DNA from 3 places in the Phytobacter sp. genome. Region 2 is predicted to be linked to each of the others. Evidence: predicted binding sites of a transcription regulator. Region 2 holds the regulator's gene; each other region holds the start of a gene.
What was found. Region 2 encodes Fur, which represses iron uptake genes when iron is present. Its sites were predicted from a motif close to ATAATAATGAGAACNACTATCAA; they were not measured.
Positions count from the first base shown of each region.

Region 1: AC5JPW_RS22860 (TonB-dependent siderophore receptor) is a predicted target of Fur. The motif match lies at 1,981-2,003, and genes of this name have one in related genera.
Region 3: fes (enterochelin esterase) is a predicted target of Fur. The motif match lies at 1,988-2,010, and genes of this name have one in related genera.

Region 1 covers NZ_JCACPZ010000008.1:1,054,820-1,059,081, forward strand. Annotated here, with positions in the region: tRNA gene AC5JPW_RS22850 (tRNA-Phe) at 25-100, shown strand; gene AC5JPW_RS22855 (phosphoethanolamine transferase) at 201-1,709, opposite strand; gene AC5JPW_RS22860 (TonB-dependent siderophore receptor) at 2,079-4,262, shown strand, end outside.
Region 2 covers NZ_JCACPZ010000004.1:725,889-730,150, forward strand. Annotated here, with positions in the region: gene ybfF (esterase) at 1-688, shown strand, start outside; gene ybfE (LexA regulated protein) at 820-1,128, shown strand; gene fldA (flavodoxin FldA) at 1,263-1,793, shown strand; gene fur (ferric iron uptake transcriptional regulator) at 2,081-2,533, shown strand; gene chiQ (ChiQ/YbfN family lipoprotein) at 2,599-2,931, opposite strand; gene chiP (chitoporin ChiP) at 2,948-4,262, opposite strand, start outside.
Region 3 covers NZ_JCACPZ010000004.1:827,126-831,387, forward strand. Annotated here, with positions in the region: gene entF (enterobactin non-ribosomal peptide synthetase EntF) at 1-474, opposite strand, end outside; gene AC5JPW_RS07975 (MbtH family protein) at 485-688, opposite strand; gene fes (enterochelin esterase) at 718-1,929, opposite strand; gene AC5JPW_RS07985 (TonB-dependent siderophore receptor) at 2,189-4,262, shown strand, end outside.

The DNA of each region.
Region 1 (4,262 bases), on a different contig from region 2:
GAATCGGTTTTAATGCGCCCCGTTGCCCGGATAGCTCAGTCGGTAGAGCAGGGGATTGAAAATCCCCGTGTCCTTGGTTCGATTCCGAGTCCGGGCACCACTATTTAGAAGAACCCGCCTATGGCGGGTTTTTTGCTTTTGGTTTTCTCCCTCGCCCTGAGGGAGAGGGTCGGGGTGAGGGGGAGCATTCCCTGCGTGGCTCAGTAAACGATATTGTTTGTCTTGAGCTGCTCATAAGGAATGAGCTTTTCACCATTAAACACATTAATTCCCTGACTTTGGCTGGCATCTAAATCTTTCGGCGCAACCTTGTTGGACGAGAAGCCAACATAACGCTCATAGAGAGCTATAAAGTCTCTGGCGCTCATCTTATTACTGTTCACTACATGCTCCTTCGCATCACTGGTGATGACGAAAAAAGGAACATTGTAATTCTGACGGGCATCATTACCGTGTCTGACAGGTCTGTCTGACTTATCGAGCGTCATTCCATGATCGGAGAAATAAAAAAGAACGTAAGGTTCACGAGTGTCATTAAGTGTTTTTACTGTTTCTTTAATAAATGCATCCAGTTTTTGGATCGTTGCAAGGTAACAATTTAATTTCTCATTCCCCACGTCGAAATTAACTGGGTAACCATTCAATCTTGAACACGTATCGGGATGCGAACCGATCATGTGCAAATAAATCGCATTCTGTTTCTGACTTTTTTCTGCAACAATTTCTTTTAATTCAGTCAGCATTGCAAAATCATCAACATTGCTCGAATTATAATCTCCTTTTTTCAGGAATTTTGTATGTTGTGCTTTACTTGCAATCATTGTTGAAGGCGTATCGTAAGCCCCCAAATATCCCTGATTTGAGACCCAATAGGTTTCAAACCCTGCTTTCTTCGATAGAGAAACAATATTGTTACCATCATCTACCTTGACGCCATCGCTCATTGCCAGCGTTCTGGGGAGTGATAGGTAGGTGTTAGGTGCTGCAGAGATGTACTCAGAGAAAAAGTAACCAGAAGCATTGTTGAGCCAGGGCGTAGTGTTTTTTGAATAGCCATACAGAGACATATAGTCCCTTGTCACACTTTCACCAATGATAACAACGATATTCTTATATTGAGGTGATACACCAGTGACCGTGAAGTCATCAACGGTTTTACTCAACTGATTGAGGCGTTCAAACTCCTCTCCGGCCTTCTGCGTATAGGTACAAACAGACTTTAGCATTCTTACCGGATAAGCATTGAGATTGATGACCAAAAAAATGCACAACACTAAGAGACTATATTTTGAACCATAATATTTTTCTCCTCTGGTGTAGAGGTATAAAAATGCCAGGGATGATGCACACAAAAGTAGGGCTGCAAAACTGATGTCGTTAAAAAACTCTATTGCTTCATCAGCGTTTGTTTGCATGCCTGAAACAACAAAGGCAAAGTTGATACGTCCAAAATCATAACCGACCGGTATATATAGAGCTACGGTCAACAGCAAAAAACAAACCAAAAAAAAAGCAATGCGATTGAATCTTGCCAATGAAAGGGAAAGAAAAGTAATCAGAGTATTACCCACACCTGGATAACCACTACAATAGGGGATCAATAACGACACGAAAAATGCGGGAACAATCCATTTCAAAGCGAAGCCAATACGGCGGGCAAAACTGTCATCATCACGTAATACGATCGAGTTATATTTATTGGAACTCATTCCAGAAACATCCAAAATTATAAAGCGATCGATTATATTTAGTTAGATATTGGTTTAAAAGAAATTGTATTTAATCTCTTAAATTCTGCTTAAGTGAATATTATATGGGGAGGCAATGTTATATGCATGATTAGCCATTGTGAAAGATCATCGCTACATCCTCCACAGCTTTGAACACATTACCTCCATCAAACACATAAACCACATAAAAATCATGCCATTACAGTAATATTTTTTAACACAAACTGTTTACATGGTAACGATAATTCATATCATCTTGATAATCACTATCATCTAAAAGGATGGTGTTCTTGCGGTTTGTAAGACTCTACGCCGCTGAAACTCTGATAGTTCAGGATGACCAAAATAATGAAAGCTCGTGGTTATTGGGCGCTAAGCCCTTGTTTACTGATGATGTTATCCGCTCATACCTCGGCGGAAGGTCAAAAAGAAGAGACCCTGGTGGTGGCCGCCAGCCGCGCGAATCACAACATTACCGACATGGCGCAGACCACCTGGGTTATTGAACAGGCTGAAATTGAACAGCAGGTTCAGGGCGGTAAAGAGCTCAAAGAAGTGCTGGCGCAGTTGATTCCCGGCATGGATGTCAGCAGCCAGGGGCGCACCAACTACGGCATGAATATGCGTGGCCGCTCGATGATGGTGATGGTCGACGGCGTGCGTTTAAACTCCTCGCGCAGCGACAGCCGCCAGCTGGACTCCATCGATCCGTTTAACATCTCGCGCATTGAAGTCATCTCCGGTGCCACCTCCCTTTACGGCGGCGGCAGTACCGGCGGCTTAATCAATATCGTGACCAAAAAAGGTCAGCCGGAAACGGAAGTCGAGTTGCAGACCGGCATGAAAACGGGCTTCAACAGCCATAACGACAATGACGAGAACATCGCGGCGGCGGTCAGCGGCGGCAACGACAACGCCTCCGGTCGCCTGTCAGTGGCGTATCAGCGCTTTGGCGGCTGGTATGACGGCAAAGGTGACGAGGTGAACATCGATAACACTCAGACCGGTCTGCAGTACTCCGACCGCCTGGACGTGATGGGCACCGGCACGCTGAATATCGACGATCATCAGCAGTTGCAACTCACCACCCAGTATTACAAAAGCGAGTCTGACGGTAAGCACGGCCTGTACCTTGGCGAGAATTTCTCAGCGGTGACCGGTTCTGGCAACGCGTACAACAAAAACAACCTCGACTCTGACCGCATTCCAGGCACCGAGCGCCACCTGATCAACCTGCAATATTCCAACACCGATTTCTGGGGTCAGGATCTGCTCGCACAAATTTACTACCGCGATGAAAGCCTGACATTTTACCCCTTCCCTACTCTCTCCGGCGGCAAGGTCACCAGCATCGGCGCATCGCAGCAAAAAACCGATTTCTATGGCGGCAAACTCACCATCAACAGCAAACCGCTGGATGATTTGACGCTGACGTGGGGCGTGGACGCCGAGCATGAAACCTTCGACGCCAATCAGCAATTTTTCGACCTCAGCAAAGCGTCCGCCAGCGGCGGTATGAAGCTGGACAACGCCTGGAATGTTGGACGTTATCCGGGCTACAGCATCACCAACTTCGCGCCGTTCCTGCAAACCAGCTACGACATCTCCGCCATCACACTGAGCGGCGGCGTGCGTTATCAGTACACGGAAAACCGGGTTGACGACTTTGTGGGTTATGCGCAGCAGCAGGCCATCGCCACGGGTAAAGCTACTTCGGCAGACGCGGTGCCGGGCGGGAAAACTGATTACAACAACCTGCTGTTTAACGCGGGGATCCTTGGTCACCTGACCGATCGCCAGCAGCTGTGGTTTAACTTCTCGCAAGGCTTTGAGCTGCCGGATCTGGCGAAATACTACGGCTCCGGTACCTACCAGTTGAGCAACGGTCACTATCGCCTGATGAACAGCGTCAACGTTAACGACTCGAAGCTCGACGGCATTAAAGTTGATGCGTATGAGCTGGGCTGGCGCTTCACCGGGGATAACCTGCGCACGCGGATTGCCGGTTACTATTCGCTCTCCGACAAAACCATCAACATCAACAAAACCGACATGACCATCAACATTGAAGATGACCAGCGTCGGATTTATGGTGTGGAAGGCCAGGTGGATTACTTCTTTACCGACAGCGAATGGAGCACGGGTGCGAACTTTAACGCTATCAAATCGCAGACTCGCGTCGATGGGAAATGGAAAAAGCTGACGGTAGACAGCGCCAGCCCGTCGAAAATGAGCGCATGGGTGACCTGGGCGCCGGGCGACTGGACGCTGCGTCTGCAAAGCACGCAGACGTTTGATCTCTCTGACGAAGCCGGTAAGAAAATCGACGGCTACAACACCGTTGACCTGTTAGGCAGCTATCTGTTGCCTGTCGGCAAGCTGAGTTTCAGCGTGGAAAACCTGCTCGACGAAGATTACACCACCGCCTGGGGACAGCGCGCACCGGGTCTGTATAGCCCAACCTACGGTGCTGAAAACCTGTATACCTACAAAGGTCGCGGTCGTACCTTCGGCCTGAACTACTCGGTCGTC
Region 2 (4,262 bases):
GGACAACCTCGGTATCCTTGCTCGTGACCTCGTCAATGACCATGACATTCTTCAGGTTGATATGCGTAATCACGGGCTTTCAGACCGTTCAGACGAGATGAATTATCCGGTGATGGCGCAGGATTTGGTCGACACGCTGGACGCACATTCTATAGAGCGCGCAACCTTTATCGGCCACTCGATGGGTGGCAAAGCAGTCATGGCCTTAACTGGCCTCGCTCCTGAGCGTATTGACCAATTGGTTGCGATTGATATTGCCCCCGTTGATTATGCTGTCCGCCGCCATGATGAGATTTTTGCCGCTATCAATGCCGTGACGGATGCGCAAGCCACAACGCGCCAGCAGGCGGCTGCCGTGATGCGTACCGTTATTGATGAAGAGGGAGTGATTCAGTTTTTGCTGAAGTCGTTTATTGACGGCCAGTGGCGTTTTAACGTTCCCGTGCTCTGGGAACAGTACCCGCACATTGTAGGCTGGGAAGAGGTTCCGGCCTGGAACCACCCTGCTCTGTTCATTCCTGGTGGGAACTCACCGTATGTGACTGAACAGTACAGGCAGACGCTGCTCAAACAATTTCCTCAGGCGAAGGCACATGTGATTGCCGGTGCGGGCCATTGGGTGCATGCAGAAAAGCCTGATGCCGTTTTGCGTGCTATCCGTCGTTATCTCGCTGAAAAGACAAACTGATTAAAAACCCGGCGACCGGTCGCCTGAACGCGCCCGGGCGTTGGCGTACCTGCCTCCCTGATGTATGATGGCGCGCTAATCAGCCCGGGCTACGACCCGATTGCTTGTACTTCCCGTAGTATTCTTAAATCATGGCTAAAGAACAAACGGACCGCACGACACTAGATCTGTTCGCGAATGAGCGTCGCCCGGGACGTCCTAAAACCAATCCGCTCTCTCGCGACGAGCAATTGCGTATCAATAAACGCAATCAGCTTAAACGCGATAAATTTCGTGGGCTTAAACGCGTCGAATTGAAAATCAATGCCGAAGCCGTTGATGCATTAAATGCACTGGCCGACGCGCGTCAAATGAGTCGCAGTGAACTCATCGAAGAGATGTTGCTGGAACAGCTCAAAGCGCTGAACAGCATTGATTCCTCTGAATCTTCATCTAAATAACGCTTTCATGTGGCATAGAGTGCAGTCTGGCGCGATTGCAGTTTCCGCGCGCTTGCCTGTTCTGCTATGATTGCCCTTATCCGTGGGCTAAACGCCACCACCATATCATTAAGTTTCAAGAGGTTATTTTACTCATGGCAATCACTGGCATTTTTTTCGGCAGCGACACCGGTAATACCGAAAACATCGCAAAAATGATCCAGGCTCAGCTTGGTAAAGATGTTGCTGATGTTCACGACATTGCAAAAAGCAGCAAAGAAGATCTGGAAGGCTACGACATCCTGTTACTCGGCATCCCGACCTGGTACTACGGTGAAGCACAGTGTGACTGGGATGATTTCTTCCCGACGCTGGAAGACATTGATTTCAATGGCAAACTGGTCGCGCTGTTTGGCTGTGGCGATCAGGAAGATTATGCTGAGTACTTCTGTGATGCGTTGGGTACCATCCGTGACATCATCGAACCACGCGGTGCGGTGATTGTCGGTCACTGGCCGACTGAAGGTTACCACTTCGAAGCGTCCAAAGGCCTCGCCGATGACGACCACTTCGTGGGCCTGGCCATTGACGAAGACCGCCAGCCGGAGCTGACCGCTGCACGTGTTGATAAATGGGTTAAGCAGATTTATGAAGAGCTGAACCTTAAAGATATCATTAATGCCTGATGCTGTTTGGCGCAATCTGCGGGTTGCGCCAGATTGATAGTTAAAACCAATGGAAATAATTGCTACATTTTTTTAACTTTTGCCTCCAGCACTGTACAATATGGCCTGGTTAAAATGGGTATCGCGAAGGACTTTGTTGGCGCTACCACGTTTTATACGCTTACTTTACTTGAGGGCTTGCAGTTTTCATTTAGACATGGCAGTTCTATAATGAGACGCATTTCCCAGTGCATTCCTTGTAGCTTCCCGATGGGGAGCGAACCGTTTAGCAACAGGACAGATTCCGCATGACTGACAACAATACCGCATTAAAGAAGGCCGGCCTGAAAGTCACGCTTCCTCGCTTGAAAATTCTGGAAGTTCTTCAGGAGCCGGATAACCATCATGTCAGTGCGGAAGATTTATATAAGCGCCTGATCGATATGGGCGAAGAGATCGGGCTGGCAACGGTTTACCGTGTACTGAACCAGTTTGACGATGCCGGGATCGTAACCCGTCATAATTTTGAAGGCGGTAAATCCGTTTTCGAACTGACTCAGCAACATCACCATGACCACTTGATTTGCCTCGATTGTGGCAAAGTGATTGAATTCAGTGATGACTCCATTGAAGCTCGCCAGCGTGAAATCGCGTCGCAACACGGTATCCGTCTGACGAACCACAGCCTCTATCTCTACGGCCACTGCGCTGAAGGCGATTGCCGCACCGACGACAATGCCCACGAGATTGCTGGAAAATAATCTTCCGTAAACGTAAAAAGCCAACCCTAAGGTTGGCTTTTTTTATGGCTGGAAAAGTGTTTTTCCTACTGCGTATTGTGGCTACGAATCTCCTGCCAGATACGATCGCAATCGGCTTTTATCGCCTGTCCGTTACCCGTATGGGTCGCTTCGAGGCACTGCTGATAATCCAGTGTACGAACCGTTTCTTCATGGGCAAACTGTTGATGCGCTTTTTCCGATTTGAGCACCTCCAGCACACTACGACAGGCTTCAAGCTTTTGCGGCGACCCCTCCGCCGTATTAATGCAGGCACTGTAAGCGGTTTTCAGACGCATATCTTCCTTTGACGCGCCAGGTTGCTGTACACACGCAGCCAGACCGAGGGTCATTAACAGAATCATCAGGTTATTTTTCATTTTGCTCTCCTTCGCATCAGAAGATCGAGAACGGCGCAATCACGATAAATTTCACGTCGCGCTCATCCTGGAAGATATTGTTGTATCCCCCGCCCCAGCTCGGGATATCAGAGTGGTTATCATATTGCGTGAAGTGCAGCTTGAAGAGTGTGCCTTTCGCCAGACCATCCTGCAGGGTGTAAACCACATCCAGACTGTAAGCAGATTCTTTAATGGAGTTACCGGCATCGTAATATTTGTCGCCAGAAGGAACGTTCGAGGGTTTAGCATCCCAGCCGTAGACATATGACGCCCCCACCGCCCAACCCGGCAGATTTAAATCTTTAAGATCGTACATCGCACCGACAAAGACGGCTTTCTCATTGTGGGCGTTAAAGTCTGAGCGATTATCCCACCAAATATCCAGACGGCCATTTGATGAACCATACAGTGGCGTCATACGCTGGTTGAAGTATCCCTGGCGGCCATCAGCTTTAACCCATGTTCCTTCAAGACGTAAATCAACCGGCCCGACAGCATAATTAAACGTCAACGCCTGTAACCATGCCGTACCATCATAAATATCATTAATCGTATGATTAGTGGCTTTATCCCTCGAACTGTAGAATTGATAACTGGTTGATAACGGACTACCCGCAATATCAAATTTATAACTGGCTTTCGCAAAATACTGATCCACATATCCCTGGGCCTGGCCAAACGCAGCCTCTAATACGAGATCGTTTTTAAAATCATATTTCGCACCGAGAGAGTGCACATAATCAATTTTGGTCACGCGATCATTTTGATAGAAATTATCGGTTTCATTATACCAGGGCGCTTTATATTCATTGGCCCACATATAGGAAAAACTCAACTCGCCTGCTTGCTCAAAATTCAGTTTTACACCAGCCTCGGTACCCTGATAGGTTCCTGGCATAAAACTCCAGTTAGAAGCCAGCAGCGTCTGTCCGGTGGGCTGAATATAGCCCGCTCTGGCCCACACCGGACCGTATTTGAACTTAGCCGCAGCGGTGTAAAGACTTGCACCGCTTCTGTCCCCAGCCCAGTCTTCATCGTAGACTTTATGACTATTAGAGAAAGCTATTTCGTTAGGGTGGGCACTGCCCGACGATTCGGCCATTTCAATGGCTGCAAACGCCGCAATATCGATACCGAACATATCTGCTGCATATCCCGACTGGAAATCCAGATTGGTATTCCAGGTGGAATGCGCAAGGTTAGTTTTATATTTATTGCCGTCGGTGACGTCTTTACGGTCGCGCTCACGCTGCCAGTAATAGACACCGCCAGTAAGAGTCGAATCGTCAACAAATCCTGCGGCAGTGACC
Region 3 (4,262 bases), 100 kb from region 2:
GCGATAAATGGCGGCAATCTGGCGGGTAATAGCCGGGAAACTGAAACCATCCACCAACAAGTGGTGATAACGCTGATACCAGTACCAGCGGGTGTCACTGAGCTGGATAATGGCGTGATGCGTCAGCGGCTTACCGCCGTCGACGCGCAGATTTTGTTCAAGGTCGGCGTTCATCAGAGCCAGGGCCGCAGCATGAGCGTCAGATTCAGCACGCAAATCAACAATCTGCGGCAACGGGAAGCTCTGTGCATTATCTACCCATTGCCAGATTTCACCGTTGTCCTCAGTAAAGCGCATCCGCAGGGTATCTGCCTGCTTCATCCCTTCGACAACCGCCTGCGCCAGGAGAGGCGCATCCAGTGCACCGTCCAACGCCACATAGTGCGCCACGCTCCAGGCGTTGGGCAGTGTGGAGAGTTTTTCCGCCATCCAGATCCCCGGCTGTGCGGCGACCAAAGGTAATCGTGTGGTCATCAGCCTCTCCTTATTGGGCATGGTGCGCAGGTATTAATGTCTGCCAGTGTTGTGCAAGCCATTCATTGCAGGTGTTCTGTGATGCGGGTGCACACACCACCTGCCAGCCTTCTGGCAGCGCGCATGATTCAGGCCACAGGCTGAACTGCTGCCGGGAATTTTGCAGAATATAAAATTGTCCCTCGGGATTATCGAAGGGATTGCTGAATTCCATACCAGACTCCTGTCGTGAAAAAGTGCGCGCTATTCAGCACGCAGCAACGGCTGCCAGAGGGTGATAAGCCCGGATGTCAGCCCACCGCGCCAGCAAAGCGCATCATGCCCGCCATCAACCTGACGCCAGAAAACAGAGGGTTGTGAACGCTGCAACTCACCCAACATCGCCTGATTGGCCCGGAAAATAACCGGTTCCCGCACGCCTGCCTCCAGCACAATGCGCAGCCCTTTTGCCGAGAGTTCATCGCGCCGAAGCGCCTCAATCAGCACCCCATCCGCATGGCCGCCACGGTGTGGCCACCAGTAAGAACCTGACTGGCTCAACACACAGCCAAAACGTTCCGGCCAGTGCAACCCGGCATACAGCGAGGCCAGACCACCAAAGCTCTGCCCGGCGACGACCGTGCGCTCGGCGCGGTCGCTGAACGGCGTCGTCGACTGAACGCGTGGCAGTAACTCCTGCTGAACCGCCAGCCAGAAATCTTCATTGCAGGGCAGTTCCTGGCTGCGATGGGCGGTATCAATGACATCGATAAGCACATAGACCGCCGGGGGCAATGTTCCCTCACGGGTTAAAGCCGCAAGCGCAGGCCAGACGGGCATGCTTTCGGCCCAGAACTGCCCGTCGAGCAGCACTGCCAGCGGGCGTTCCGTGCTGTTCTCATCTCCGGTGGTGTAGACCCACACGCGGCGGTGGTTACCTAACCGTGCGCTCTGCCATTCGAAGCAAACCGGCGGGGTGAATTCGGCATCCGGCTTGTTCCAGCCCGGTTGCTCGGGCGCACCTGGCAAGGCGAGTGGTGAAACCGGGTGACCACGCCCGCCACGCCAGGTGTGAGAATTCAATGGGTCGGCGATGGCATGAGGAAAGAGTGCGCGCCAGCCCTCGCGCAGTGCAGTTCGCTCAGGCGGGGTTTGGCTAAAGACCTGTGGAGAAAAATCATCCTGATTTGTCGAAGGGATCAGGCAATAGCTGCCGCGCCATCCGGCTTCCAGATGGGTCTGCCAGGTCCAGACATCAGTACCTGGAATGCGTTGTAAGGACTGTGGGGCGGACTGTTGATGGTGGTCAGTGACCCCGGTGATGTAGAGCCAGACATGCTGTATGTCTGAAGACACTTCGCTCCCTGCGGGATCCCGCCACCAAAAGGTAACGCGGTACTGTTCTGCCGATGTTTGTTCCCACTCCGGCCCCTGCTTTGATGCCCACCAGGCATCACTTCCTGTCTCTAACACCACCGCATTAACCCCGAATTACATGTGGAAATTTTTGCTTGCATTAACAAATTTCTTGATAATATTATTGATAACTATTTGCATTTGCAATAGCGTATTGCCCGCGCCTGCACCGGCGCGTCTTTCATTATAAAAATGTCACTTGTTGCGATTTTTCTCAGGATGAGCGTCCTTCGTAGCAAGCTGGCGACATCATGCCGCTTTCCTTACCCATTGGGGAAAGGATCGAGCGAGGAGAGTGGCGAAAAAAGCAGGAATGACAATGAACAATAAAATCCGTTCCCTGACCTTATTGGTCAATTTGGGAATATATGGTGTTGCTTTGCCCGCTTTCGCGGCAGAGACCACCAGTGACGCATCCAGCAACGAAGATACCATTGTGGTGACCGCCGCTCAGCAGAATCTGCAGGCTCCGGGGGTTTCTACCATCACCGCCGATGAAATCCGTAAGAATCCCCCCGCACGTGACGTTTCTGAAATTATCCGTACCATGCCGGGCGTTAACCTGACCGGGAACTCCACCAGTGGCCAACGTGGCAACAACCGTCAGATTGACATTCGCGGTATGGGCCCGGAAAACACCCTGATTCTGGTCGACGGTAAGCCGGTCACCAGTCGTAACTCTGTCCGTCAGGGCTGGCGCGGCGAGCGTGATAGCCGTGGCGACACCAGTTGGGTACCTGCGGACATGATCGAGCGTATTGAAGTGCTGCGTGGCCCGGCTGCGGCCCGTTACGGTAACGGTGCGGCGGGTGGCGTGGTGAACATCATCACCAAAAAATCCACTGACCAGGAGTGGCACGGCTCCTGGAACAGCTACTTCAATGCCCCTGAGCATAAAGATGAAGGTTCCACTAAACGCACCGACTTTAGCCTGATGGGGCCGCTGGGTGGCGACGTCAGCTTCCGCCTGTACGGTAACCTGAATAAAACCCAGGCTGATGCGTATGACATCAACCAGGGTCATCAGTCCGAGCGTACCGGAATCTACTCCAACACCCTGGCTGCAGGTCGTGAAGGTGTTGAGAACAAAGATATCAACGGCGTGGTGCGTTGGGCGTTTGCGCCGATGCAGGCGCTGGAATTCCAGGCGGGCTATAGCCGTCAGGGTAACCTGTATGCGGGCGACACCCAGAACACCAACAATGACAGCAGCAGCAACAACTTCGTGAAGGAAAACTACGGCAAAGAGACCAACCGTCTCTACCGCCAGAACTATTCCGTCACCTGGAACGGCGGCTGGGACAACGGCGTGACCACCAGCAACTGGGTGCAGTACGAGCACACCCGTAACTCCCGTCTGGGCGAAGGTCTGGCCGGTGGTCTGGAAGGTCTGTTCAACAGCGATAAATTCTCGGATACCGACCTGTCCGACGTGATGCTGCACAGCGAAGTGAGCGTACCGTTCGACCTGTTGGTTAATCAAAACCTGACCGTGGGTACCGAGTGGAACCAGCAGCGCATGAAGGATTCCGCATCCAACACCCAGGCACTGCAGGGTGGGCCGATTGCCGGTTACACCAGCACCGGTCGTAGCCCGTACTCCAGCGCAGAGATCTTCTCTCTGTTTGCCGAAGACAATATCGAAGCCACCGACAGCACCACCCTGACCCCGGGTCTGCGTTTCGATCACCACACGGTGGTGGGCAACAACTGGAGCCCATCACTGAACCTGTCACAGGGACTGGGTGATGACTTCACGCTGAAAATGGGTATCGCCCGTGCTTATAAAGCGCCAAGCCTGTTCCAGACCAACACCAACTACATTCTGTACAGTAAAGGCCAGGGCTGCTACGCCAGCGCTGCTAACGTCGGCTGCTACATGCAGGGTAATGATGACCTGAAAGCCGAAACCAGCATCAACAAAGAGATTGGTCTTGAGTTTAAACACGAAGGCTGGCTGGCCGGGGTGACCTGGTTCCGTAACGATTATCGCAATAAGATTGAAGCCGGTTATTCTCCGCTGAGCCAGACGGCAGTGGGCAAAACCAAAACCGACCTCTATCAATGGGAAAACGTGCCTAAAGCCGTCGTAGAAGGTCTGGAAGGTACGTTAAACGTTCCGGTTACCGATGCGATCACCCTGAGCAATAACGTCACGTACATGCTACAGAGTAAGAACAAAACCACCGGTGAACGCCTGTCGATCATCCCGGAATATACGTTAAACTCCACCCTGAGCTGGCAGATTGTGCAGGATGTTTCCGTACAGTCCACCTTCACCTGGTACGGCAAGCAAGAGCCGAAGAAATATGACTACCAGGGCAAACCGGTTACCGGTTCTGCGAAAGATGAAGTCAGCCCTTACAGCATCGTTGGCCTGAGCGGTACCTGGG